4 regions of the Buttiauxella sp. JUb87 genome follow, and region 2 is predicted to be linked to each of the others. Evidence: predicted binding sites of a transcription regulator. Region 2 holds the regulator's gene; each other region holds the start of a gene.
The links. The regulator CRP, encoded in region 2, controls carbon source genes, mostly activating them, when cyclic AMP is high. The targets are predictions, from matches to a motif close to ATGTGANNNNNNTCACAT.
Positions count from the first base shown of each region.

Region 1: yrbN (protein YrbN) is a predicted target of CRP. The motif match lies at 2,893-2,910, and genes of this name have one in related genera.
Region 3: azuC (stress response protein AzuC) is a predicted target of CRP. The motif match lies at 3,283-3,300, and genes of this name have one in related genera.
Region 4: EC843_RS09305 (PTS mannitol transporter subunit IICBA) is a predicted target of CRP. The motif match lies at 2,376-2,393, and genes of this name have one in related genera.

Region 1 is NZ_SNVY01000002.1:734,664-740,278, reverse strand. Features, by position in the region: gene pnp (polyribonucleotide nucleotidyltransferase) at 1-1,804, shown strand, start outside; gene nlpI (lipoprotein NlpI) at 1,922-2,806, shown strand; gene yrbN (protein YrbN) at 2,917-2,994, shown strand; gene EC843_RS11570 (DEAD/DEAH family ATP-dependent RNA helicase) at 2,987-4,942, shown strand; gene mtr (tryptophan permease) at 5,102-5,615, shown strand, end outside.
Region 2 is NZ_SNVY01000002.1:44,804-50,418, reverse strand. Features, by position in the region: gene EC843_RS08635 (aspartate aminotransferase family protein) at 1-903, shown strand, start outside; gene EC843_RS08630 (YccS/YhfK family putative transporter) at 907-2,991, opposite strand; gene crp (cAMP-activated global transcriptional regulator CRP) at 3,083-3,715, opposite strand; gene EC843_RS08620 (OsmC family protein) at 4,029-4,433, shown strand; gene EC843_RS08615 (phosphoribulokinase) at 4,451-5,335, opposite strand; gene EC843_RS08610 (YheU family protein) at 5,509-5,615, opposite strand, start outside.
Region 3 is NZ_SNVY01000001.1:886,369-891,983, reverse strand. Features, by position in the region: gene yecR (YecR family lipoprotein) at 1-273, opposite strand, end outside; gene EC843_RS04115 (RpiB/LacA/LacB family sugar-phosphate isomerase) at 664-1,302, shown strand; gene EC843_RS04110 (hypothetical protein) at 1,408-1,674, opposite strand; gene EC843_RS04105 (MFS transporter) at 1,748-3,166, opposite strand; gene azuC (stress response protein AzuC) at 3,382-3,465, shown strand; gene EC843_RS04095 (ABC transporter substrate-binding protein) at 3,669-5,261, shown strand; gene EC843_RS04090 (ABC transporter permease) at 5,334-5,615, shown strand, end outside.
Region 4 is NZ_SNVY01000002.1:198,384-203,998, reverse strand. Features, by position in the region: gene selA (L-seryl-tRNA(Sec) selenium transferase) at 1-1,371, opposite strand, end outside; gene EC843_RS09310 (glutathione S-transferase) at 1,442-2,050, opposite strand; gene EC843_RS09305 (PTS mannitol transporter subunit IICBA) at 2,535-4,454, shown strand; gene mtlD (mannitol-1-phosphate 5-dehydrogenase) at 4,631-5,615, shown strand, end outside.

The DNA of each region.
Region 1 (5,615 bases), 690 kb from region 2:
CGAAGTACAGGTTATCGCAACCGTCGTTTCCGTGAACCCGCAAGTTCACCCTGACATCGTTGCAATGATCGGTGCTTCTGCCGCTCTGAGCCTGTCTGGTATTCCATTCAATGGTCCAATTGGTTCTGCTCGCGTGGGCTACATCAATGACCAGTACGTGCTGAACCCAACTGCTGACGAACTGAAAACCAGCAAGCTGGATCTGGTTGTTGCCGGTACCGAAGGCGCTGTGCTGATGGTTGAGTCCGAAGCTGAACTGCTGAGCGAAGACCAGATGCTGGGCGCGGTAGTCTTTGGCCACGAACAACAGCAGGTTGTTATCCAGAACATCAACTCTCTGGTTGCTGAAGCTGGCAAACCACGTTGGGACTGGCAGCCTGAAGCTGCTAACGAAGCGCTGAATGCGCGCGTTGCGGCACTTGCTGAATCCCGCCTGAGCGATGCTTACCGTATTACTGATAAGCAAGAGCGTTACGCACAAGTCGACGTTATCAAATCTGACGTTATCGCTGCACTGTCAGCTGAAGACGATTCAATTGATGCTGGCGAAGTTAGCGACATTCTGCACGCTATCGAGAAAAATGTTGTTCGTAGCCGTATTCTGGCTGGTGAACTGCGTATCGATGGTCGCGAAAAAGACATGATCCGTGGTCTGGATGTGCGTACTGGCGTTCTGCCACGTACTCACGGTTCTGCACTGTTCACCCGTGGTGAAACTCAGGCGCTGGTTACAGCAACTCTGGGTACTGCTCGTGATGCACAGAACCTGGATGAGTTGATGGGCGAACGTACCGACAACTTCCTGTTCCACTATAACTTCCCTCCGTACTCCGTAGGCGAAACCGGCATGGTCGGTTCACCGAAGCGTCGTGAGATTGGTCACGGTCGTCTGGCTAAGCGTGGCGTACTGGCTGTTATGCCAGAAGCTGACCGCTTCCCGTACACTGTGCGTGTAGTGTCTGAAATTACCGAATCTAACGGTTCTTCTTCCATGGCTTCCGTATGTGGTGCTTCTCTGGCACTGATGGATGCAGGTGTGCCAATCAAGGCCGCTGTAGCCGGTATTGCGATGGGTCTGGTTAAAGAAGGCGAGAACTTTGTGGTTCTGTCTGACATTCTGGGTGACGAAGACCACCTGGGTGACATGGACTTTAAAGTTGCTGGTAGCCGTGAAGGTATCTCTGCGCTGCAGATGGATATCAAAATTGAAGGTATCACCCGCGAAATCATGCAGGTGGCTCTGAACCAGGCTAAAGGTGCGCGTCTGCATATCCTTGGCGTAATGGAGCAAGCTATCAATGCACCGCGTGGCGACATCTCTGAGTTCGCTCCACGTATTCACACTATCAAAATCAACCCAGACAAGATCAAAGATGTGATCGGTAAGGGTGGTTCTGTGATTCGTGCGCTGACCGAAGAAACCGGTACTACTATTGAAATCGAAGATGACGGTACAGTGAAAATCGCTGCGACCGATGGCGATAAAGCGAAATTCGCAATTCGTCGTATCGAAGAGATCACTGCTGAAATCGAAGTAGGTCGTATCTACAACGGTAAAGTCACTCGTATCGTAGACTTCGGTGCATTTGTTGCGATTGGCGGCGGTAAAGAAGGTCTGGTACACATTTCTCAAATCGCTGACAAGCGTGTAGAGAAAGTGACTGACTACCTGCAAATGGGTCAAGAAGTTCCAGTTAAAGTACTGGAAGTTGATCGCCAGGGCCGTGTACGTCTGAGCATCAAAGAAGCAACTGAGCAGTCTCCAGCGGAAAACGCTGCACCTGCTGCACCAGAAGCTGAGTAAGCGATACCGATAAAGCTCTCCATGGCGACATGGAGAGCTATTTATTACGGGGCAGGGAGTCTCGTTTTAGAGCCGGTGGACAGGACGTCATCCATTAGTTGTCTTCGGGAGTGGGAAATGAAGCCTTTTTTGCGCTGGTGTTTCGTTGCGACAGCTATCACGCTGGCAGGATGCAGCAACTCTGCCTGGCGTAAAAGTGAAGTCCTGGCGGTACCATTGCAGCCGACTTTGCAGCAAGAAGTGATTCTTGCACGCATGGAACAGATACTTGCCAGCCGGGCTTTAACCGATGATGAACGCGCACAGCTTTTATATGAGCGCGGAGTGTTGTATGATAGCCTCGGCTTGCGGGCTCTGGCGCGAAATGATTTTTCACAAGCGTTGGCAATCCGCCCCGATATGCCTGAAGTATTCAATTACTTAGGCATATATTTAACGCAGGCAGGCAATTTTGATGCTGCCTATGAAGCGTTTGATTCTGTACTTGAGCTTGATCCAACTTACAACTACGCGCATTTAAATCGCGGTATCGCCCTCTACTACGGTGGTCGTTATCGTTTAGCGCAAGATGATCTGCTGGCGTTTTATCAAGACGATCCCAATGATCCTTTCCGTAGTCTGTGGCTCTACCTTGCTGAAAGCAACTTAGATGCAAAGCAGGCTAAAGTGGCGTTACAACAGCGCCTCGATAAATCGGATAAAGAGCAATGGGGATGGAACATTGTCGAGTTCTACCTGGGGAACATTAACGAAGCAACGTTAATGGAACGCCTCAAGGCGGACGCAACGGATAACACCTCGCTCGCTGAGCATCTCAGTGAAACCAACTTCTATTTAGGTAAGTACTACCTAAGTCTGGGGGAAAAGGACAGCGCCACGGCACTGTTCAAGTTAGCGGTCGCTAACAACGTACACAACTACGTTGAGCATCGTTATGCATTGTTGGAATTAGCGCTCTTGGGCCAGGAGCAAGATGACCTGGCAGAATCGGACCAGCAATAGCTGACGAACATCGATCAGCCCATAAACTTTTTTATTAAAGTCATCACCTTAACGGGTGAGGGCGTTTTTGTTCGTTAATCAACCAAATTTGAGCCGGTTCACACTTTTCAATGAAAATTGCAGGTCAATTTCACGATGAGTTATGTAGACTGGCCGCCATCTACGAGGCACGTGTACTACATGACTGACATCATCGAGACTACTACTATCGAAACTACTTTTTCTGATCTGGGTCTTAACGACTCCATCCTTAAAGCCCTGAACGATCTGGGTTACGAAAAACCATCTCCAATCCAGGCAGAGTGTATTCCACAGCTGCTGGCTGGCCGCGATGTACTGGGTATGGCCCAGACGGGTAGCGGCAAAACTGCAGCGTTCTCTTTACCGCTGCTGCACAACCTTGATCCAGAGCTGAAAGCACCACAAATCCTGGTGCTGGCACCGACCCGCGAACTGGCGGTTCAGGTTGCTGAAGCCATGACGGATTTCTCTAAACATATGCACGGCGTAAACGTGGTAGCCCTTTACGGTGGCCAGCGTTATGACGTGCAGCTGCGCGCCCTGCGTCAGGGACCACAAATTGTTGTTGGTACCCCAGGTCGTCTGCTTGACCACTTAAAACGCGGTACGCTGAATCTGTCCAACCTGAAAGGTCTGGTACTGGACGAAGCTGATGAAATGTTGCGTATGGGCTTCATCGAAGACGTTGAAACCATCATGGCGCAGATCCCAGAAGGTCATCAGACCGCTCTGTTCTCTGCAACTATGCCAGAAGCAATTCGTCGTATTACTCGTCGCTTCATGAAAGATCCGCAGGAAGTTCGCATTCAATCTAGCGTAACGACTCGCCCGGACATCAGCCAGAGCTACTGGACTGTGCACGGTATGCGTAAAAATGAAGCGCTGGTTCGCTTCCTGGAATCTGAAGATTTTGATGCGGCGATCATTTTCGTACGTACCAAAAACGCGACTCTGGAAGTGGCTGAAGCACTGGAACAAAGCGGCTATAACAGCGCAGCACTGAACGGTGACATGAACCAGGCACTGCGTGAGCAAACCCTGGAGCGTCTGAAAGACGGTCGTCTGGACATCCTGATTGCAACCGACGTTGCGGCTCGTGGCCTGGACGTTGAGCGTATCAGCCTGGTTGTTAACTATGACATCCCGATGGACTCAGAGTCTTACGTTCACCGTATCGGCCGTACTGGTCGTGCAGGTCGTGCTGGCCGTGCGCTGCTGTTCGTTGAGAACCGCGAGCGTCGTCTGCTGCGCAACATCGAACGCACCATGAAGCTGACTATTCCTGAAGTTGAACTGCCAAACCGTGAACTGCTGAGCGAGCGTCGCCTGGCTAAGTTTGCCGCTAAAGTTCAGCAGCAACTGGAAAGCAGCGATCTGGATCTGTACCGTGGCCTGCTGGCGAAAATCCAACCTTCTGCTGAATCAGAAGAAGCGCTGGATATGGAAACACTGGCTGCAGCACTGCTGAAAATGGCACAGGGCGAACGTCCTCTGATCCTGCCACCAGATGCACCGATGCGTCCACGTCGTGAATTCCGTGAACGTGATGAGCGTTTCGAACGTTCAGACCGTGCTCCACGTGGTGACCGTGGTGATCGTGCACCACGCGGTGATCGTCCAGAGCGTTCAGATCGTCCACAGCGTGATGGCGATGCACCACGTCGTGAACGTCGTGACGTTGGCGATATGGAACTGTATCGCATCGAAGTTGGCCGTGATGATGGTGTTGAAGTTCGTCATATCGTTGGCGCTATCGCTAACGAAGGCGATATCAGCAGCCGTTACATTGGTAACATCAAGCTGTTCGGTACCCACTCAACCATCGAGCTGCCAAAAGGCATGCCAGGTGAGATCCTGCAGCACTTTACCCGCACTCGTATTCTGAACAAACCAATGAATATGCAGTTGATGGGTGATGCACAGCCACGTACTGACCGTGGCGGCGAACGTCGTGGCGGCGGTGGTGAGCGTCGTGAAGGCGGTCGTGGTCCACGTCGTGACGGTCCAGGTGCTGGCGCACCACGTAGCTTCAGCGGCGAACGTCGCGAAGGCGGTCGTGGCCCACGTCGTGAAGACGGTGCAGCTCCTGCTCGTCGTCGTACCACAGAAGCATAATTGACAGAAGTTTATGCCTGCTGTTAATCAGCAGGCAGTGATAAAAATCCTGGTTAATGCAACCGGGATTTTTTTTATCCAAATTGTACTCATGTACTGGTACAATGTTGCGCAGTAAACCTGTCGCTTCGACAGCCGTTCAATGTTTCAGGAATTCGTATGGCAACCTTATCGACCACCCAGGTATCGCCGTCTATTTTCGGCGGAGTCATGATTATTGGCGGCACCATTATTGGTGCCGGAATGTTTTCCCTGCCGGTGGTGATGTCAGGCGCGTGGTTTTTCTGGTCTTTAGCGGCACTGATTGTGACGTGGTTTTGTATGTTGCACTCTGGTTTGATGATTCTGGAAGCGAACCTGAATTACCGTGTGGGTTCAAGTTTTGACACCGTCACCAAAGACTTACTGGGCAAAGGCTGGAATCTGATTAACGGTCTGTCCATCGCATTTGTGCTGTATATCCTGACCTACGCCTATATCTCGGCAAGCGGCTCAGTGATTCATCACACGCTGGGAAAAATGTCCGTCGATTTCCCCGCGAGATTTGCCGGGCTAATCTTTGCCCTGGTAGTGGCGTTTATTGTCTGGTTGAGTACGCGCGCAGTTAGCCGCATGACGACGATTGTGCTCGGTGCCAAAATCCTGACCTTTTTTATGACGTTTGGCGGCCTGA
Region 2 (5,615 bases):
TCCGGCACCGAAGCGAATGAAACCGCCTTTAAACTGGCGCGTTATTACGCTTCTACACGCCATAGCCCTTACAAAACCAAAATTATCGCCTTCCATAACGCCTTCCACGGTCGCTCGCTGTTTACCGTTTCTGTTGGTGGTCAGCCAAAATATTCCGACGGATTTGGCCCGAAACCCGCCGATATTATCCATGTCCCGTTTAACGATTTACATGCAGTAAAAGCGGTGATGGACGATCACACCTGCGCGGTGGTGGTGGAGCCAATTCAGGGCGAGGGCGGCGTAACGGCGGCGACACCAGAATTCCTGCAAGGCTTGCGTGCCTTGTGCGATGAGCACAAAGCGTTGTTGGTATTCGATGAAGTTCAGTGCGGCATGGGGCGTATCGGCGAGTTGTTCGCGTATATGCATTACGGCGTGACGCCAGATATTTTGACCAGCGCTAAAGCGCTCGGCGGCGGTTTTCCGGTGAGTGTTATGCTGACGACGCAGGAAATAGCGTCTGCATTCCATGTCGGCACCCACGGTTCCACTTACGGCGGAAACCCGCTGGCGTGTGCGGTGGCAGGGGCAGCATTTGATGTTATCAACACGCCGGAAGTGTTGAATGGCGTTACGGAAAAACGCCAGCTGTTCGTCAAGCATTTGCAGCACATTGACGAGCAGTATGATGTGTTCAGCGATATTCGCGGCATGGGTTTGCTGATTGGCGCTGAGCTGAAACCGCAATACCAAGGCCGTGCACGTGAATTCCTGCATGCCGCTGCTCTGGAAGGGGTGATGGTGTTGAATGCCGGTCCTGATGTTATGCGCTTCGCGCCAGCCTTGATTGTTGAAAATGCCGATATTGATGAAGGTATGGCGCGCTTTGCAAAAGCAGTGGCGAAGATCGTTAACGGATAGTCGTTAATCCGACCGCCGCAAGCGGTTCAGCCAGATACCATGATGTGGCCGCTGACGCCATGCAACCGAAGAAATAGTGTGCATGGTGCTGAGGTGGCCCAGAATCCGCTGTAAATGTTGCTCCATCGTGCTTAATGGCCCACTCGGAAGCCCTTCCAGTGGGTCAAGAATATTCGCGTCGTTAGTCTCACCTGGCCCATCATATTGCAGCCGCTGCTGGCATCGTTGCAGCGCAATTTCACACGACTGCAAATAGCGCTGGGCTAAATCCGGTGTCAGCATGTTGTGCTCGCGCGCAAGCGTAGTCATGGCGTTGATGTGCTCGACAATAAACTGGCTGTGCGTCACCCACAATTTCATATCTGCCAGGTAATGCGAGTTAAAACCGGGTTCCTGCATCGCCTGATTCAGTGAGTTAAACAGCGCATTATGGGCTTGATTGACCTTCATTCGTTGCCAGGCTAGCGGCGTGGGTTCGGGATCGTTGCTCAGAATCAGGCGAATCGCGTCCTGGTCTTTTTCAAGCGCGTCGTGGGCGTTCTGGCGCAACAAACCGCTTTGCCACTGCGGCCACAGCCAAACCATGCCGCCGAAGGCAATCAAACAGCCGAGCAGAGTATCAATCAAGCGCGGGACGATAAATTGCTCGGCGCTGAGTGTGAGCAGTTGCAGGGTATATACCGCCGTCACGGTAAAACCAATCGTCGCCCAGCCATAGCTCTGGCGAATAAACAAATAGCTGACCAGCGTAATGACCAGCATCGCGGCCAGGGCAATGCTTTGTGGGAAGTGAAAGTGCAGGGCGATACCCGCAATCGCCAGGCCAGCAATGGTCCCTGCCGAACGGTGCAGAATGCGTACCCGCGTGGCGCCGTAGCCGTTTTGCGTAACGAACATCACCGTCATTAAAATCCAGTAGGGTTTCGGCAGATGTAAAAATGCCCCGAAAAGACTGGCGATGGTTAGCATTACGCCTAGTCGGGCGGCGTTGCGCAGGGCGGCAGATTTCAACGACAAATAGCTTTTCAGTGCTGCCCACAGCGGTAAACGGCGCTGCCGGTCTTCCATTAAATCACGGGCGTACAGAGGGCGTTGGATGCGCAGCACGCGGGCGATACGGCTGAAGTGATAATGACAAAACTGCCCAACCGGGTTGTCCGGATTCTGGCGAGCAATTTTCTCGAGGGCTTCAATTTGTTTCTCCATCGTAAAACGCTGTGGGTAACGATGGTAGAGAATGTCATCGGCCAACACGCGCAAGCGTGCCGCAATGGTCTGCGCATTCCAGCGAATAACCGCTTCTGCATGGCTTTTCGCGACAAGTTTTTGCACCTCGGCAGGCTGGTGCAAACTGACGGAGATGTGCTCTTGCAAATCTAACGCTATCTGAAAAGAGCGTAACAAATGTTTGTAACCGTTCTGCTGATTTGCCGACAGCATATGCAGCTGTTGGTAGCAGATGGTGATCAGGTCTACGGCTTTTTGCTGGCGAGCCAGCAGTGGAGGCAGCGCTGTTTCGGGATCAGCATGTTGTGTCAGCATGCCGTATTTGGCTTCACAGTACTCCGCCAATTGGCGATAGAGCAGGCTTAACGTTTCGCGCAGCGGCTGCTCACGCCACATCCAGAACCAAAACCAGTTAAAGACTCCGTACCAAATCGTGCCGGAGACATATAACACCATCGGCTTCCAGATAGGCATATTGCCGGCCATGCTTAGCGTAAAGATGGCCGCAATCAGCGATGCCGGAAGCAAACGTGCGTGCAGGGCGCTGATTTCAGCGGTGACGCCCAACAAGAGCGCCATCACCATAAGAATGATGGGCAATGGGACCGCGGTGTAGAGCAGCAAAAGCTGCATGATTAAACTGCTGGTCGCAAAAAGAGTGCCGCCAACAATCAGGCGTTTAAAAAAACGCTTATGGGGTGTATCCAGACCAGCAATGTTGCAACAAGCGGGCACTAACGAGAAAAGCAGACCTAACTGCAAATTCCCCAGTAGTAAACCGATCCCCACAGGAAGGCACAGCACCAGCGTTTGCCGCAGTGCATAGTTAACTTCAGGGTGATAGATTAATCTTCTCCACATATGCTTGTCATACTTTGTGTTGCAGGTGTTTGGATTTTAAAGACAAAAAAAGGCGTGTCCATAAAGCAACACGCCTTTTTTGAAACGGAAATTAACGAGTGCCGTAAACGACGATCGTTTTGCCGTGAGCGGAGATCAGGTTCTGATCTTCCAGCATTTTCAAGATACGACCGACAGTTTCACGAGAACAACCGACGATCTGACCAATTTCCTGACGGGTAATTTTAATCTGCATACCGTCTGGGTGAGTCATTGCATCAGGCTGTTTTGCCAGGTTCAACAGTGTCTGCGCGATACGACCAGTCACATCGAGGAATGCCAGGTTACCGACTTTCTCAGAAGTGACTTGCAGACGACGAGCCATCTGGGAAGAAAGACGCATCAGAATGTCTGGGTTTACCTGGATCAGCTGGCGGAATTTTTTATAGGAAATTTCAGCCACTTCACAGGCAGATTTAGCACGGACCCAGGCACTACGTTCCTGGCCTTCTTCGAACAGCCCTAACTCACCAATAAAGTCGCCCTGATTCAGATAGGAGAGGATCATTTCCTTGCCCTCTTCATCTTTGATCAGAACAGCTACAGAGCCCTTGACGATGTAATACAGCGTCTCTGCTTTTTCACCCTGGTGGATCAGTGTGCTCTTCGATGGATACTTATGAATGTGGCAATGGGACAAGAACCATTCGAGAGTCGGGTCTGTTTGCGGTTTGCCAAGCACCATGCGCGGTTATCCTCTGTTTATAACTGGCTACCAACGACAGGACGCTAAACATCCTGTCTGGCGTTGCAAGTATTAGAATATTCCCCACTTTGGGGAGATGGCATGCAAGTCATTCTTGCTGCCTGTAATTAGTGACGTCCTTTGCATCTATGCATTACGTCAATGTATCAATGTAGCATCCGGATTGTTTTAGCATAGCTTTTGGCAGGTGTCTCCTATTGTCTCGTTTCAGCATGACGTAGGTCGCCTTCCGTTGCCAGTTTTGCTGCATCCGCGTACTCTGGAAGGTAATTTTTTCAATGGGAGAAGCAACATGCAGGCACGTGTGAAATGGGTTGAAGGGTTAACTTTCCTTGGTGAATCCGCTTCAGGACACCAGATTCTGATGGACGGTAATTCTGGCGATAAAGCACCGAGCCCGATGGAAATGGTACTGATGGCTGCCGGGGGTTGCAGTGCAATCGACGTGGTTTCTATTTTGCAAAAAGGCCGCTACGACGTCACTGACTGCGAAGTGAAATTGACCTCTGAGCGTCGCGAAGAAGCTCCTCGTCTTTTTACTCACATCAATCTGCATTTCATCGTGACAGGCAAAGAGCTAAAAGATAACGCGGTTTCCCGCGCGGTTGATTTATCTGCTGAGAAGTATTGCTCTGTTGCACTGATGCTGGAAAAAGCCGTAAATATCACGCACAGCTACGAAGTCATTGAAGGCTAGTGTGCAAAACAGGGCGGTTACTCGCCGCCCTGAATATTGATATTTCGTCCTTCTGCCAGACGCTTCACTAACGGCGTCATGATCAACTCCATCGCCAGCCCCATTTTGCCGCCCGGTACCACTATTGTATTGATGTGGGAAATGAATGAGCCTTGCAACATGGCGAGCAAGTACGGGAAATCGATGTCATCCAGCCCGCGAAAATGAATCACCACAAAACTTTCATCCAGCGATGGAATTCCGCGTGCAGCAAACGGGTTAGAGGTATCTACAGTCGGGACACGCTGGAAGTTAATGTGCGTGCGTGAAAATTGTGGCGTGATGTAATTGATGTAGTCGTCCATTGAGCGCACCACTGAATCCATCACCGCTTCCCGGGAATGCCCACGTTCGCTGGTATCACGCACCAGTTTTTGAATCCATTCCAGGTTGACAATCGGCACTACGCCAACCAGCAAGTCGACGGCATTCGCCACATCGTGCTGTGGGGTGACGACTCCACCATGCAATCCTTCATAGAACAACACATCGGTCGGTTCAGGCAGCGATTGCCATGGTGTAAACGTCCCAGGAATTTGGTTCCAGGGGACGGCTTCGTCATAGGTATGAAGATACTTACGCGATTTACCTTGCCCGGTTTTTCCGTACTCGATAAACGTTTGTTCCAGCAGGCCGAAGTCATTCGCTTCCGGACCGAAGTAACTGATATGGCGGCCTAAGTCGCGTGCTTTACGAATAGCCATATCCATTTCAGGACGCGTGAAACGATGGAAGCTGTCACCTTCAACTTCGGCAGCGCGCAGGTTGAGTTGCTGGAATATTTTGCGGAAGGCAAGGCTGGTGGTGGTCGTTCCCGCGCCGCTGGAACCTGTTACGGCAATAACCGGATGTTTGGCTGACATAAGGCAACAACTCCATGGGTAATCACAAGTGTGTGTTCGTAAGGGCTGGCCCTCACCCTAACCCTCTCCCCCTGGAGAGGAGACTGTCCGGATTTCGCTTTGGTTCTTCCCCTTCTCCCTCAGGGATAGGGCTGGGGTGAGTGTGGTTTTACTATGCAGTATAGAATAAACGCTTAGCCGCGAAGCTGCCCGCGAGCCATGATATTCACCGTTTCGTGAAGCTCCGACCATACCAGCACAGCCTCGCCACTTTGTAGCTGGCGCTTAACATCGGCCACTT
Region 3 (5,615 bases), on a different contig from region 2:
GGTTTGGTTCAGGCACAATGCGCCACTGGTCAGGCTGCAGGTTTTGATCGGATCGCCATAAGGGAATGCCGCACTATACCCCCATTGTTGACACTGGTGGCTGGCAGCCGACTGAGCAACGTAGGTGTCGACTTTCGCTCTTTGTAATGGCGCAATATCAAACCCGAGACGAACAACACCTGCCACTTCGCTCCCTTTGATGGGTTGTGGCGTTTTATTCATGGTGCAACCGCTTAATAACGCAGCCACTAAAACTAAATATATTGTTTTCATCACGCTGAGTCTCAAAAGATATTTCTTCTTATTTTAGCATGCAGCCAAACAGAATATTACCAACAGTATAAAGCTGTGTAATTGCATTTAAGGTCAGTAATAATCCATCTCTTAACCTAAATTTCGGGCGTTTATCAAAGGGTAATTACTGTGGTATTCACCAACGGTTTTCAGAAGATTTCTGACAGCAAGCATGGGTGTGCTGGAGAGAGGTTTTGCGCTGGTGGTAAGCGAAGTGCGTAACCGGGCAAAACTCAGAAGTGTGAGCACCTCTTAATTTTTTAAAACAAAATTTCATTAAATTTGAAAGTATGTTTGCCAGATAGTATCGTTAAGGTATACCCAAGCTATTCACCGCGGGAAATCCCGTGACCCAATCAGGAGACGGAAATGAAAATAGCACTGATGATGGAAAACAGTCAGGCTGGCAAAAATGCAATCATTCTTAATGAGTTGCAAGCGGTTGCTGCTGAGAAAGAGTACCCGGTTTACAACGTCGGTATGAGCGATGAGCAGGATCACCACCTGACCTACATCCACCTCGGTATTATGGCCAGCATTCTGTTGAACTCGAAAGCCGTTGATTTTGTTGTGACCGGCTGCGGTACAGGTCAGGGCGCAATGATGTCTCTGAACATCCATCCAGGTGTGGTTTGCGGATACTGCCTGGATCCAGCCGATGCTTTCCTGTTCGCTCAAATCAACAACGGTAACGCGCTGTCACTGGCATTCGCTAAAGGTTTCGGTTGGGGTGCAGAGCTGAACGTCCGTTACATGTTCGAGAAAGCATTCACTGGCCTTAAAGGCGAAGGCTACCCAATCGAGCGTAAAGAGCCACAGGTTCGTAACGCGGGCATCCTCAACCAGGTTAAAGCGGCTGTAGTGAAAGAAAACTATCTGGACACCTTACGTTCTATCGACCCTGAGCTGGTGAAAACCGCGGTAACCGGCGAGCGTTTCCAGAAGTGCTTCTTCGAAAATTGCCAGGACAAAGAGATTGAAGCGTTCGTTCGCGAAATCCTTGCCTGATAATGATTAATATGAAATACGGCCAGTTTTTGCTGGCCGTATTTTTTTGCTTCAATACCGCCTAATTTCCGGCGCTTTACGCGCGATCTTTCTCAATTCCTATCATTACTTCCTGCTATCGAACTGATGCGACTGCATATCAGCGTGTTGTTGCGTCTGACGCGCGGCTTCAAGGTGTTCTGCATCCCAGTGTTGAAGGTTGATATCAGCTTGCGGCTCTTCGGGCCAGCGCTGTTGCACACCGTTATGCAGACTCGGTTTATGCAACGCAGGGAAGCTTAAAGAGGGGGAATGGACGCTGGGTTCGGCGGCAGTGACCTGAAAACTGACCAGCGATATAAACAGTATTAACCTTAATGTCATGTGTTTCATAACGGCCTCAACGGCACTCAATCTATAGCGTTAAGTATAATTGTGGCCCGAAACACTATGCAGACTTACTGCATTATTGCTTTTTGGAAACGCTGCTCCCGGCATTTTGCGGTAGCCGTAACAAGTCGACCAGCCCAAGCAAGCAAATCAGCGTAATCATCACAAATGAAATTTTAATCGGCATGCCGGGAATTGATGTGACATCAAACCATTGGCTGATTTTCTCGCCAAGGCGAATACCAATTGCGCCAAGCGTGATCCCCAGGCCTACCGACAACTGCGTCGCGGTGCTGAAAAGCGTATTGGCGTAGCTCATTTGCGCAGGTGGCACATCGGAAAAGGCCAGCGTGCTGATGCCGGTAAATTGCATTGAGCGGAACATGCCACCAAAGAACAGGATGGCTATCGTCAACCATGCCGCGGTGTGCGGCGTGAGAAATGCACACGCCAATAAAGAAGCGACGTTCAGCAGACCGTTAATAATCAGCAGTTTTTTGAAGCCTAACGCACGAATCAACGGCGTGGTGGCGGGTTTCATGGCGAGGTTCCCGGCAAATACGGCTAACACCAGTAAGCCCGAATGAAACGCGTCCATACCGAAACCGACCTGAAACAGCAGCGGCAATAAAAACGGTACCGCACTGATGGAGGTGCGGAATAGCGAACCGCCGTACATTGTCACACCAAAGGTTTGCACCTTTAAAGCATCAAGACGAATCATCGGGTGTTTGGCATGTTTAAAATGCCGCAGTGAAAACCATAACGAGGCGGCTCCCAATAGCAGCAGGCTGACGGTTGGCAACACATTCACCTGCGATTGCCCGAGCATTTCCAGCCCGTAGACCAGGCTAATCATCGCCACGGCGGTACTGGTAAAACCGATGCCATCAAACGGGCGGCGATCGTCATCATGAATATCAGGAATCAGCCGCCACGCCAGCGCCATTGCTATCAACCCAAGCGGTAGGTTGATATAAAAAATCCAGCGCCACGAGGCGTAACTGGTGATGAATCCCCCCAGTGGCGGGCCAATAATTGGCGCAACCAAAGCCGGCCAGGTGAGTGTGGCGATAGCGGTTATCAGTAAATGCTTGGGCGTGGTACGTAACACCGCAAGCCGCCCGACCGGTACCATCAACGCACCGCCAACCCCTTGTAAGATGCGCATGGCGACAAACTGTTCCAGCGTATTGGCAATCCCACATAGCACGGATGCAAAGGTGAAAATCCCCAGTGCGAGGGTAAAAACTTTGCGGGCACCAAAACGATCGGCAATCCAGCCACTGGCCGGAATTAACACCGCCAGAGTCAGCAAATAAGCGCTCATACCGATATTCAGATCAACAGCATCAACGCCAAATGTTTTTGCCATTTCCGGGAGTGCTGTGGCAATCACGGTTCCGTCGAGAAATTCCATAAAAAATGCGCCAGCAACCAGTAGCGCCATACCAGAGATGCCGCGTTTTGGAGACTGAGAAGGGGAGTTTTCCATGCATGAAACTCAAAATTAAAATAATGTTTTAAAAAATAATTGAGCCAATTAACCAGTTAAGTGTTGGATTTGCAAGCCATTTGATGTGAATGGCTTGTAAAATCCACAATGAAAATGTGTGATGCACATCACAAAACCATTGATTTGTGTGACGGATGTCATATTATAGGCCCCATAACGAGCAACACCTGCAAAACTAAAAACTGGAGCACACAATGAAAATGCGCAAAATCCTGAAAAGTATGTTCGAGCAGTACTGCAAAACCTTCAAAGATGTACCGCCAGCTGGCATGTTTTGATCTGTCAGCCTGAATAAAAAAACCTGCCGCGGCAGGTTTTTTTATGCCTGAAATTTGGCTTCTAACGCTGCATATTCCACTTTATATCGACAATTTTTGCTTTAGCACTTTTTCGCATAACGTTATGCGTTTTACACTTATTTACATTGTGGGTATGGCTGGTGCACTATGCGGACTCTATTTGAGATGGAGTCCGTGAATAAATGCGTAAACCCCTGTTGTTATCTGCGCTGTTTGCCTCTTTGGCCCTGGCACTTTCTGGCTGTGATGATGCGAAAACCGAAACTGCAGCCGCGTCTGCTCCAGCAAAACAAGCTTCCCAGGATGGCGGCAATTTAATTGTCGGTATTACTACCGGTGATCCATTAGCGGTGAACCCACTGTATGCCAGCGACCGCACCACGCTGACGATTATGCAGGCGCTGTACGCCCCACTGTATAGCTTCAATGGCGACAAGATTGAATGGGGGCTGGCAGAAAGCCTGACGCCATCCGAAGACAACCTCTCATACCTTTTAAAACTTAAACCCAATCTGAAATGGCAGGATGGCAAAGCGATTACTGCCGATGACGTGGTGTTTACGTTCAACAAATTGCTCGATGAAAAACAACATAGCTTCTTCCGCAGCATGTTCGTTTATGGCGATAAACCCATTCAAGTCAGCAAAATTGATGACCAAACGGTGAAATTCACGTTGCCGCAGGTGAGTGCGGCATTTGTTGGGACTCTGGTTCAGATTTACCCTATTCCGCAGCATGTTTTTGCTGACGAAAAGGGCGATATGGAAAAGAGCACCAAAAACGATGCGCCAGTCGGTTCTGGCCCGTTCAAATTTAAAGAGTATCGTGCCGGGCAGTATTACGCACTGACCCGTTTTGATGACTACTGGAACGGTAAACCGAAGCTGGATGCCGTGACTTACCGTTTTGCTAAAGACAGCAACTCTGCCAACCTTGCGCTGCAAAATGGCGAAATCAACATGAAGATGGTTGATCCGCAAGACGTCACCCGTCTGAAATCGAGCGGTAAATTCGACTTCGTTATCTATCCTGAAGGGCGTCTGGCCTATATGACGTTCAACCAGAATATCGACAGCATGAAGAATAAAGCGCTGCGTCAGGCTATCGCTTATGCCATCAATAAAGATGAACTGGTGCAGGCGGCATTCTCATCGCTGGATTACGCGCAACCTGCCGCGTCTATTTTGACGCCAGACACGCTGTATCAAACCAACGATGTCGAAACCTATAAATACGACGTTGAAAAAGCGCAAGCGCTGCTCAAAGAATCAGGCGCTCCGGCTAATCTGAAACTGCGTCTTGCTTATATCAACACCAACAAAACCCAGGAAAGCATGGGCCTGTATATTCAGCAGCAGCTGAAGAACATTGGTGTCGCGGTAGAACTGATGCCAATGGACGCTAACGCTATGTCGCAGCGCAGCCTGGATATGAAGAACACCATGTATGAGCTGAGCCTCGGTGGTTACATCATGGGTATGGAGCCTGATGGCTATAAGTCGTTGTATATGAGCAATGAAGCTTATAACTACGCGCATTACAAGAACCCGGCGTTCGATGCGTTATGGAACCAGGGCGCGACTGAAACAGACAAAACCAAACGTGCTGAAATTTATAAGCAAGTTCAGCAAACCGTCGCAAATGATATGGCATGGTATCCGATTGCTTATACCAATGCGGTAGTCGCGGTAGACAAACGTTTTGCCGGGACCAAAGAGGCTGAACCTAAGCCGGTTTATATGTTCCAGGACCTGTCAAAAATCTATCAACAATAATAAGCACTTGCCCTCGGATTACGGTTTACCCCGTGCCGGGGGTTTTCTTTTGGGTAAAACCTGGAAAGCAGTATGAACAATGTGTTAGTACGACGCCTGGCGCAACTTGTGCCGATGCTGTTCTTCATTTCGCTGGTGTCGTTTTTGCTGGTCAAACTGGCACCTGGCGATCCGGTGCAGGCTTACATTACGCCACGTATGAGCCCTGAGGATATTGAACGTATCCGTCATAGTCTTGGGCTGGATAAACCGATGTTTATGCAATACCTGTTGTGGCTAAAAAACGTGCTGCAAGGGGATTTGGGTTATTCACTGATTTACCATCGCCCGGTATTAACCATGATTGCTGAGCGT
Region 4 (5,615 bases), 150 kb from region 2:
CATGAAACCAGCTTCATCTTCCAGGCAGCGTAAATCCAGCCATAAACGCCCATCGTTGATGCGGCCAATAATCGGTGTGGATGAATCGCGCAGGTTCTCTACCAGCGTGTTTAGCGTGGTGCCGCGGCCATCTTTTGGTGTGAAAGTCAGCGCTGAGCTGGGTAAGCGGTCAACCGGTAGCGATCCGCTGCCAATTTGCGATAAGCAAGGCTCGACGCAAACAGTAAACTGCTCGCCATATTTACCCTCAAAAGCAGGCAACAGACGCTGTGCAAGGTCTGTGATTTCACTGGCATCACGGGTTAACAGGCGTAACGTCGGCAATCTTTCAACCAGCGTTTCTGGATGTTGATACAGACGTAATGTGGCTTCCAGTGCCGCAAGTGTCATTTTATCGGCGCGCAACGCGCGTTTGAGAGGATGTTGCTGAATGCGGGCAATCAGCTCTTTTTTGCCAACGATAATGCCCGCTTGAGGACCACCAAGCAGTTTGTCGCCGGAGAAACTCACCAGGCTTACGCCTGCGGCAATTAGCTGTTGCGGCATCGGTTCTTCCGGCAAACCCCACTGGCTGAGATCAACCAGTGAACCGCTACCGAGGTCAGTCACAACAGGAATGTTCAGCTCGTTGCCTAGCTCGACAAGCTCGGCTTCGTCGACTGCTTTAGTAAAGCCCGCAATTTGGTAGTTACTGGTGTGGACTTTCATCAGTAACGCGGTGTTTTCACTGGCGGCCTGACGGTAGTCTTTCAAATGTGTGCGGTTGGTGGTGCCGACTTCGACCAGCTGGCAGCCTGCCTGGCGCATCACATCCGGGATACGGAATGCTCCACCGATTTCCACCAGTTCACCACGAGATACCACGACTTCTTCGCCACTGGCGCAGGCCGCCAGCATCAACAGCACCGCCGCCGCGTTGTTATTGACGATGCAGGCATCTTCCGCACCGGTCAGCTCGCAAAGCAGGGATGCCAGCGCTTTATCGCGATGCCCACGTTCCGCGCCGTCTAAGTCATATTCCAGCGTGACGGGAGTGCGCATCACTTGTGTCACAGCTTCAATTGCCGCTTCAGACTGCAATGCACGGCCAAGATTGGTATGCAGTACCGTGCCCGTCAGGTTAAACACTGGCTGCAATGCGCTGCGCAGGCCCGATTCAAGACGTGCCTGCACTTGTGCTGCCCAATCGTCATTCCAGTCAGGCAGTTGTTCCTGAGTGCGGATATGCTCGCGCGCGGTTTCCAGCATCGTGCGTAAGGTATTAACCACCTGAGAGTGGCCAAAATTGCGCAGCACCTCGCAAAATGAGGCATCACGTAACAGTTTGTCGATGGCAGGAAGTTGGCTGTACAAGGTGCGATGGGTAGTCATAACAAGCCGCAGAGTGGTGAAATTTCGCATTAGTTTACAGGGGGAGTTGGCCCCCTGTCATGGCGGGAGATCATGCTGTTGGCGGTTCTGTCCTGGCAAAACTTTCCCGTTCGAAAAGTTTCTCGACCAGTTTCACCAGATGTGGCCGCTCTACACACCAGCCTGGGGAAACGCGGCGGAAATTGAGATATCCCACTGCACATGCCACCGCAATGGTTGCCACACACAGGTTTTCGGCATTCAGTTTTTTATCCGCGGCGTATTGTTCGAGCAGCGTCAGGCCACGGCTAATTTTTTCCCGTTGGCGCAGCAGTTCGACTTCAGATTGCTGTTCGATTGGGCGCTGGCGTTCGCGTACTGAAACCAGAGCGGCATCCATGATGCCATCGGCAAGGGCCTCCATTTGGCGCATTTGTAATGCAGCTTGAGGCTCACGCGGGATAAGAGTTGGGGCAATATTCAACAGCTCGAGGTATTCCGCAATCACCGGGGAGTCGAACCAGTATTCGCCCTCGTCGGTGACCAGCGCAGGCACTTTGCCCAGCGGATTGTAATGGGGCGTGGTGCTTTCGGATGTCCACGGGTTGTCGTTTACGAATTCAAAAGTGATGCCTTTTTCCAGCAGTATCACCGATATTTTGCGCACATACGGGCTGGTGTAATTACCGATAAGTTTCATTACATCGTCCATTTTTAATCGACAAACGGTAAGTATGGATCAGGATGCATGAAAAAGTAGTGAAGAGTCGCCTGCCGCTGCGCTGTAATTTTATAACAAAATGAAATGAACGCTTTCGCGATGACTGCCCTGGAGAGCAGTAGGAAAATTTCGATGAAGATATTTTGTGACTAATGTCACATATAAATAACAAAGTGATAATAGAGAAGTGTGATTTTAATCACGCATGTGGGTCAATTCAGCGCAAAAAATAGCTGCTGTGTTTTTTTTACACATCAATTATGTGATCAAGATCTCCTGATCATGCTTCGTTACACCCAGTGATGAGTGATCTGCATCACATAAAATCCCGTGTACTGGACAGCTTAACGATTCAGTGCCAGATTCGCCTCACTTAGAGCATCTGGCAGCACTGCTTGCCACCACATTAACAATAAACCTCGGGCTGCTTTTTCAGCACGTGAACACAATAAGGGGTGTGCGTATGTCATCCGATATCAAGATCAGAGTGCAAAGCTTTGGTCGTTTCCTGAGTAACATGGTAATGCCAAACATCGGCGCATTTATCGCCTGGGGTATTATCACGGCGTTATTTATTCCAACTGGTTGGTTGCCAAGCGAGACACTGGCGAAACTGGTTGGCCCGATGATTACTTACCTGCTGCCGTTGCTCATCGGTTTTACCGGTGGTCGCTTAATCGGTGGCGACCGTGGTGGTGTGGTCGGTGCGATCACCACTATGGGTGTTATCGTCGGTGCGGATATGCCGATGTTCCTCGGTGCGATGATTGCCGGTCCTCTGGGTGGTTGGGCAATTAAACATTTTGACGCATGGGTTGATGGCAAGATCAAATCCGGCTTTGAAATGCTGGTGAACAACTTCTCCGCTGGCATCATCGGTATGATTCTGGCGATTCTGGCGTTCATGGGTATCGGCCCTGCGGTTGAAGTCCTGTCCAAAATTCTGGCGGCGGGCGTTAACTTCATGGTTGTCCATGACATGCTGCCGCTGGCGTCTATCTTCGTAGAACCTGCGAAAATCCTGTTCCTGAACAACGCAATCAACCACGGTATCTTCTCGCCGCTGGGTATTCAGCAGTCCCACGAGCTGGGCAAATCAATCTTCTTCCTGATTGAAGCAAACCCAGGCCCTGGTATGGGCGTGCTGATGGCGTACATGTTCTTCGGTCGCGGTAATGCTAAGCAGTCTGCGGGCGGCGCGGCAATCATCCACTTCCTGGGCGGTATCCACGAAATTTACTTCCCATATGTGCTGATGAACCCACGTCTGATCCTCGCCGTTATTCTCGGCGGTATGACTGGCGTGTTTACGCTGACTATTCTGAACGGCGGCCTGGTTTCTCCGGCATCTCCGGGTTCAATACTCGCGATTCTGGCGATGACGCCAAAAGGTGCTTACTTCGCTAACATCGCGGCAATCGTTGCAGCAACAGCCGTGTCCTTCGTGGTTTCTGCCATCTTGCTGAAAACAAGCAAGGTTAAAGAAGAAGACGATATCGAAGCAGCGGCTCGCCGTATGGAAGAGATGAAAGCTGAATCCAAAGGCGGCGCTACGCCACTGGCGGTCGGTGCTGGTCTGTCTAACGACCTCAGCCACGTACGTAAAATCATCGTAGCGTGCGATGCAGGCATGGGTTCAAGTGCGATGGGTGCGGGTGTGCTGCGTAAGAAAGTCAGCGATGCGGGTCTGAAAAATATCTCCGTTACTAACTGTGCAATCAACAGTTTGCCGGATGACGTTGACCTGGTGATTACGCACCGTGACCTGACCGAACGTGCGATGCGCCAGGTTCCACAGGCACAGCATATTTCCCTGACTAACTTCCTCGACAGCAGCCTGTACTCCAACCTGACCGAGCGTCTGGTGGCCTCTCATAACCTGAGCGAGAAAGAAGTTAAGGTGATGAGCAGCCTGGAAGACAGCTTTGTGCCAAGCGAAGAAGGGCTGTTCCGCCTTGGTGCCGGTAACGTGTTCCTTGGCCTGACTGCGGCAACCAAAGAAGAAGCGATTCGCTTTGCTGGTGAGCAACTGGTGAACGGCGGTTACGTGCAGCCTGAATATGTTGATGCGATGTTTGAACGCGAAAAACTGACCCCAACTTATCTGGGCGAAGGCATTGCCGTTCCACACGGTACGGTTGAAGCGAAAGACCGCGTCCTGAAAACCGGCGTTGTGTTCTGCCAGTATCCGCATGGTGTTCACTTTGGTGAAGAACCTGATGATATTGCCCGCCTGGTTATCGGTATTGCCGCTCGCAATAACGAACACATCCAGGTTATCACCAGCCTGACCAACGCGCTGGATGATGAGTCAGTGATTGAGCGCCTGGCGAACACCACCAGTGTTCAGGAAGTGCTCGACCTGCTGGCAGGTAAGAAGTAGCAGTGGTGGTGTGGGTGGCTCCGGTCGCCCTCACCCCGGCCCTCTCCCCCAGGAGAGGGTGAATACTGATCTAGTTCCCTCTCCCTCAGGGAGAGGGTTAGGGTGAGGGTGGTCAGCACCGCATACCTCCTCACCCGAACCCTCTCGGGTGATTCAAATTTAAGAAGGTGAACGACATGAAAGCATTACATTTTGGCGCAGGTAATATCGGACGTGGCTTTATCGGCAAACTGCTGGCAGATGCCGGTATCCAACTGACCTTTGCGGACGTCAACCAAACCGTTCTTGATGCGCTGAACGCGCGCCATAGCTACCAGGTTCACGTGGTGGGCGAGCAAAAGCAAATCGATACCGTTTCTAATGTGAATGCCGTCAGCAGCATCGGTGACGAGGTCGTCACGCTGATTGCAGAAGTTGACCTGGTCACCACGGCTGTTGGGCCAGTCGTGCTGGAACGTATCGCGCCAGCAGTGGCAAAAGGGCTGGTTCTGCGTCGCACCAATGGTAATGAAAAACCACTGAACATTATCGCTTGCGAGAATATGGTGCGTGGCACCAGCCAGCTTAAAGCGCATGTGATGAAGGCGCTTTCTGAGGATGATCAAGCCTGGGTTGAGCAGCATGTTGGCTTCGTGGATTCCGCGGTTGACCGCATCGTGCCTCCTTCTGAATCTGCCACTAACGATCCGCTTGAAGTCACAGTTGAAACATTCAGCGAATGGATTGTTGATAAAACTCAGTTCAAAGGTGACCTGCCAAACATTCCTGGCATGGAACTTACTGATAATCTGATGGCGTTTGTTGAGCGTAAACTCTTCACGCTGAATACCGGCCATGCTATAACCGCGTACCTTGGTCAGCTTGCGGGACTCCAGACCATTCGCGATGCGATTCTCGATGAGAAAATCCGTGCGGTGGTGAAAGGCGCAATGGATGAAAGTGGTGCGGTGCTGATCAAGCGTTATGGCTTTGATGCAGAGAAGCATGCGGCCTATATCCAGAAAATCCTCGGTCGTTTCGAAAACCCGTATCTGAAAGATGATGTGGAACGCGTTGGCCGCCAGCCACTGCGTAAATTAAGCGCGGGCGACCGACTGATTAAACCGTTATTGGGCACTATCGAATACGGTTTACCGCACCAATTCCTGGTTAAAGGTATTG